Gemmatirosa kalamazoonensis: one gene and its partner. The protein of the gene in region 1 interacts with the protein of each later gene in a pairwise test. Links are inferred from orthologs where the notes say so. Each region holds a gene or a part of one and is shown in the gene's direction. Other genes may lie near its edges.

Region 1 (2,895 bases):
TGTCGCGCACGGCGCGCGCCGTGTACGCGAGCGACGTCTCCACGTCTCGGCTGCGACGCGTCGTCGCGAACGTCGAGCGGCTGCACGCCGACCGCGTGCACGTCCTCGCCGCCGACGCGCGCAACCCGGCGGTGCGTCCGGTGGACGCGGTGCTCGTCGACGCGCCGTGCACCGGCACCGGCACGTTCCGTCGGCACCCGGACGCGCGGTGGCGCCTGAAGATCTCCGACCTCGCGGTGATGGCGTCGCTCCAGCGCGCCGTGCTGCGCGGCGCGGCGTCGATCGTGCGCCCGGGCGGGCTGCTCGTGTACAGCACGTGCTCCCTCGAGCCCGAGGAGAACGACGCGCAGGTCGACGCGTTCCTCGCCGAGCATCCCGAGTTCACGCCGGAGCCGCCGCCCGACGGTGCCGTGCCCGCCGCGGTGCTCGACGGCGATCGCCTGCGCGTGCTGCCGCACCGGCACGGCGTCGACGGCGCGTTCGCCGCGCGGCTGCGTCGCTCGGACGAGGTGGCCGCGTGAGCGCGGGCGTGCCGCCGGAGACCCCGCCGCGCGCCCAGCCGCCGCGCGCGCAGCCGCCGCGCCCCGAGGCGCCGCACGGCAGCCCGTGGCGCAGCCGCGCGCGGCGCGTGCTGCCGTACTTCGTGGTCGGCGGCGCGGGGTTCCTGCTCGCCTACCTCGTCGTCTACCTATTCGTCTTCCCGTCGCGGCTGGTGCCGAACGACCGCCCGGTGCCTAACGTCGTCGGTATGCTGCAGGTCGACGCCGAGCGGGCGCTGCGCGACGCGGGGTTCCAGCCGCAGCAGGGCGAGCGGCGCGTGAACGCGTCGGTGCCGCCGGAGACGGTCGTCGCGCAGACGCCGCCGGCCACCACCATGAAGCCGCCCAACACCACGGTGATCATCGACATCGCCGCTAGTCCCTGAACAGCCGGGACTCGGGACTCGGGACTCGAGACTCGCGTCTCGGGCCTAACGAGTCTCGAGTCCCGAGTCCCGAGTCCCGAGTCCCGAGTCCCGAGTCCCGAGTCCCGACGCGTGCCCGTCCGCATAGCCCCGTCCATCCTCAGCGCCGACTTCGCGCGCCTCGCCGACGACATCGCCATGTGCGAGGCGGGGGGCGCGGACGTGATCCACGTCGACGTCATGGACGGACGCTTCGTGCCCAACCTCACGTTCGGCGCGAAGATCATCGAGGCCGTGCGCCGCGTGACGTCGCTGCCGCTCGACGTGCACATGATGGTCGTCGAGCCCGAGCGGTGGTTCGACGACTTCGCCGCCGCCGGCGCGAGCGGCATGACGATCCACGCCGAGGTCGCGCCGCACCTCGACCGGCAGATCGCGCGCATCAAGGAGCTCGGCTGCCGCGCCGGCGTCGCCGTGAATCCCGCCACGCCGCTCGCGTTCGTCGAGGAGATCGCGCACGAGCTCGACCTGCTGCTCGTGATGACCGTGAACCCCGGCTTCGGCGCGCAGCGGTTCCTCGAGTACTGCGTCGGCAAGATCGCGCGCGCGCGCGCGATGCTCGACGAGGCGCGCAGCGGCGCATGGCTCGAGGTCGACGGCGGCATCAACCGCGCGACCGTCGCGCGCTGCCACCGCGCGGGCGCCGACACGTTCGTCGCCGGCAACGCGGTGTTCACGGCGGCCGACCCGCGCGCGGAGATCGCCGCGCTGCGCGACCTCGCGACGACGGTGACGGTATGACGGCGCGCGCGCAGTGGCTCACGGTGCTCGGCGTCGTCGCCGCGCTCGCCGTCGCGCTGTGGGCGGCGACGCACTTCCTCGGCGACGAGCTGTTCGAGGTCACGGTGGGCACGAAGGCGCCCACGTTCGCCGCGCGCACGCTCGATCCCGAGCCCGCGACGCGGTCGTTCGACGCGTACAAGGGGAAGGTCGTGCTCGTGAACGTGTGGGCCACGTGGTGCGCGCCGTGCCGGCAGGAGATGCCGAGCATGGAGGCGATGTACAAGGACTTCGCGCCCCGCGGCTTCAAGATCGTCGCTGTCAGCATCGACGACGCGGGGCAGGAGCAGAAGGTGCGCGACTTCCTGCAGGAGTTCGGCATCACGTTCGACGTGCTGCACGACCCCACGGGCGCCATCCAGAAGACGTACATGACGACGGGCGTGCCGGAGAACTTCCTCGTCGGCGCGGACGGCGTGATCCGCAAGAAGTCGTACACGCAGGACTGGAACTCGGAGACGAACCGCGCGCTGGTCGCGCGGCTGCTCGACGAGGCGGGCGCGCCGCCGGCGGCGACCGCCACCATCAAGCCGCACACGCCGACGCCGGTGGTGGAGCGCGCGGGCATGTCGGTGGAGGTCGTGCCCGACACGGCGGCCGCGACGCCGCCCCGCGCGGGAGCGCGGCGGTAGATGGCGAGCGCGCCCTGGACCGACGCGGTCACCGAGGCGTTCACCGAGCGGCTCGGCTACAAGTTCGCGGCACTGTTCTTCGCGCTGGCGCTGTGGGTCGTCGCGAGCGGCGAGGAGACCGCGTCGCAGTACGTGCCCGTGCACTTCGCGCCCGTCGTCGACAGCGCGGTGCGCATGGTGGGCGACGCGCCGCACGTGCGCGCGCTCGTCGAGGGCCCCACGCGGCAGCTGCTGAAGCTCTACCGCGATCCACCGACGGTGCATCGCACGTTCGGTCCGGCGACCCCGACCTCGCTCACCGTGGAGCTGCGCGCGAGCGACGTCGACCTGCCGACGGGGCTCGACGGCGTGACCGTGCGCGACGTGCAGCCGCACGTGCTCGTGCTCCGCTTCGATACGGCGGCCGACCGGAGCGCGGCATCCCGGTGAGCACGCTGGTACTGGGCATCGAGACGTCGTGCGACGAGACGTCGGCCGCGGTGGTGGAGCTCGGCGACGCGTTCGCGCTCCGCTCGCTCG
Region 2 (2,918 bases), 510 kb from region 1 along the record:
AAGCTGCTCGGCGTGCGCGAGGGACCGGGGAGCGTGTTCGACAGGGCGCCGCGCTGGTGGGCCGCGGGGATCCTGAAGGCGTCGGGCGTGCGCGTGGTGCTGCACGGCGGCGAGCAGCTCGTCCCCGGCGAGCCGCACATCTTCGTGTCCAACCACGTGAGCTGGTACGACGTGCTCGCGCTGGTGCTCGTGCTGCCGCAGTACTCGTTCGTCGCGAAGGCGGAGCTGTTCAAGGTGCCGCTGTTCGGCAGCGCGGCGCGCGCCGTGGGCACGATCCCCATCGAGCGCGAGAATCGGAAGGCCGCGTTCCAGAGCTACGAGGAGGCCGCCGTGCGGATCCGCGCGGGGCGCAACGTCGTCGTGTACCCCGAGGGGACGCGCGGCACGTCGTACGCGCTGCGGCCGTTCAAGAAGGGGCCGTTCGTGCTCGCGATCGCGGCCGGCGTGCCGATCATCCCGACCATCATTCACGGCACGATCGAGGCGAACCCGCGCGGCACGCTGCGCGTGACGCCCGGTGTCGTCGACGTGCACCTGCTCGAACCCGTCTCCACGGCGGGACTCTCGTACGACGAGCGCGACGCGTTGAGTCGCGCCGTCTACGAGCGCATGGCCGAAGGCTTCCGACGCATCTACGGTCTCGAGAGCCCGCCCTATCCGACCACCACCACCGCCGCGGCCCCCGCGGCGGCCGCCGACTGACCACCCACAGCGACCTTCATGTCCACGATCATCGACGTCACCGCCCGCGAGATCCTCGACAGCCGCGGCAACCCGACCATCGAGGTCGACGTCACGCTGGAGAGCGGTGCCGCGGGCCGCGCCGCCGTGCCGAGCGGCGCATCGACGGGCGAGCACGAGGCGCTCGAGCTGCGCGACGGCGACGCGAAGCGCTACCTCGGCAAGGGCGTGCAGCAGGCGGTGACGAACGTGATCGAGGTGATCGCGCCGGCGCTGAACGGCGTCGAGGCGTCGGAGCAGATCGGCGTCGACCGGCTGATGCTCGATCTCGACGGCACGGAGAACAAGGGCAAGCTCGGCGCGAACGCGATCCTCGGCGTGTCGATGGCCGTCGCGCGCGCGGCGGCGAACGAGCAGGAGCTGCCGCTGTACCGCTACCTCGGCGGGCCGATGGCGCGCGTGCTGCCCGTGCCGATGATGAACATCCTCAACGGCGGCGCGCACGCGACGAACACCGTCGACTTCCAGGAGTACATGGTCGTCCCCGTCGGCGCGGAGTCGTTCGCCGAGGCGCTGCGGATGGGCGCCGAGGTGTTCCACGCGCTGAAGAAGGTGCTCGTCGGCCGCAAGCTCTCCACCGGCGTCGGCGACGAAGGCGGCTTCGCGCCCGACCTGGCGAGCGACGAGGACGCGATCAAGGTCGTGCTCGAGGCGATCGACAAGGCCGGCTACGCGGCGGGGAAGGACATGGCGCTCGCGCTCGACTGCGCCGCGTCGGAGCTGCACAAGGGCGGCACGTACACGTTCAAGAAGAGCGGCGGCAAGGCGCGTGACGCCGCCGGCATGGTGGAGCTGTACGCCGAGTGGGCGGAGAAGTATCCGATCGTGTCGATCGAGGACGGCCTCGCCGAGGACGACTGGGACGGCTGGGCGAAGCTGACCGAGACGTTAGGCAGCCGAGTGCAGCTCGTGGGCGACGACCTGTTCGTGACGAACAGCGAGCGGCTCGCCCGCGGCATCGCGGACGACGTCGCGAATGCCATCCTCGTGAAGGTGAACCAGATCGGCACGCTCACCGAGACGCTCGAGGCGATCGAGATGGCGCGCGCGAACGGGTACAACTCCATCATCTCGCACCGCTCCGGTGAGACCGAGGACACGTTCATCGCCGATCTCGCGGTCGCGACGAACGCGGGGCAGATCAAGACGGGCTCCGCGTCGCGCTCCGATCGCGTCGCGAAGTACAACCAGCTCCTGCGCATCGAGGAGCAGCTCGGCGACGTCGCGGAGTTCGCCGCGGGCGGGCCGTTCGGCCTCTGATCTGCGTGTGGTGACGCCGTGATCCGGAAGCTTCTCATCGGCGCCATCGTGCTCGGCGTGGTGGTGTACGCGCTCCAGGGGGGCGAGTACGGCACCACCGACCTGCTGCGGCAGCGTGCGCGCAAGAAGTCGTTGCTCGCCGGCATCGACTCCCTGCAGCGGCAGGTCGACTCGCTCGGCGCGCTGCAGAAGCGACTCGAGACCGATCCCGCGCTGCAGGAGCGCATCGCGCGCGAGGAGTTCGGGATGGTGCGCGGAGAGAAGGAGCTGCTGTACCGTTTCGCGGACCCGCGGCCCGACGCCGACTCCACGAAGCGCGGGCCTTGACGATCGAAACGGCCCGGATATACTTGGGATCAACGACGCGGGGTGGAGCAGCCTGGTAGCTCGTCGGGCTCATAACCCGAAGGTCGCGGGTTCAAATCCCGCCCCCGCCATACGGACGGCCGGCTCCCGGAGCCGGCCGTTCCGTTTCCCGGTCAGTCCGGTTAAGTTCATGAGCCGGCCGATGATACGGCCCGTGGCAGGGTAGCTCAGCCGGTTAGAGCACGGCACTCATAATGCCGGGGTCGCGGGTTCGAGTCCCGCCCCTGCTACTTCGAAGTGATGACGACGCCCGCCGGGTCCCCGACTCCGCGGGCGTCGTTCGTTGCGCGCCGTCGGGGAGCCGAACGATGCCGCTGAGCATCACGTGGGCGCGCCGAGGTCGACACGGCGACGACGGGGCACGTGCCGGAGACGGCCGAGCTGATGGGCACGTACGCACGCGAACCCCGGCGTCGCTGACCCGATCGCGGCGCGCCGCGTGCAGCGGATCGTCGAGCGGACCGACGTGCCTGGAGGCCACGATGGCTGCACGATTCCGCGACCGCGTCGACGCAGGGCGGCGACTCGCCGTCGAGCTGCGCTCCTACCGG

What was found.
Region 2: the proteins of rpe (region 1) and eno interact in binary tests that used the Escherichia coli proteins (3 or more experiments, as listed by UniProt). The link is inferred for Gemmatirosa kalamazoonensis from one-to-one orthologs.

The regions. Positions count from the first base shown.
Region 1 is NZ_CP007128.1:2,986,795-2,989,689, reverse strand. The notes cover bases 47-2,870. They hold rpe (ribulose-phosphate 3-epimerase), read left to right. Parts: upstream 47-1,036; coding sequence 1,037-1,705; downstream 1,706-2,870. Other genes in these bases: tsaD (tRNA (adenosine(37)-N6)-threonylcarbamoyltransferase complex transferase subunit TsaD), read left to right, coding at 2,802-2,870; J421_RS12785 (hypothetical protein), read left to right, coding at 2,377-2,805; J421_RS12790 (TlpA disulfide reductase family protein), read left to right, coding at 1,702-2,376; J421_RS12800 (PASTA domain-containing protein), read left to right, coding at 518-925; rsmB (16S rRNA (cytosine(967)-C(5))-methyltransferase RsmB), read left to right, coding at 47-521. In the rest of the region: more of rsmB, read left to right, coding at 1-46; more of tsaD, read left to right, coding at 2,871-2,895. UniProt on the Escherichia coli protein: Catalyzes the reversible epimerization of D-ribulose 5-phosphate to D-xylulose 5-phosphate.
Region 2 is NZ_CP007128.1:3,493,858-3,496,775, forward strand. The notes cover bases 14-2,860. They hold eno (phosphopyruvate hydratase), read left to right. Parts: upstream 14-720; coding sequence 721-2,001; downstream 2,002-2,860. Other genes in these bases: J421_RS15095 (lysophospholipid acyltransferase family protein), read left to right, coding at 14-702; J421_RS15105 (FtsB family cell division protein), read left to right, coding at 2,020-2,328; J421_RS15120 (phosphoribosyltransferase), read left to right, coding at 2,850-2,860. In the rest of the region: more of J421_RS15095, read left to right, coding at 1-13; more of J421_RS15120, read left to right, coding at 2,861-2,918. UniProt on the Escherichia coli protein: Catalyzes the reversible conversion of 2-phosphoglycerate (2-PG) into phosphoenolpyruvate (PEP). It is essential for the degradation of carbohydrates via glycolysis.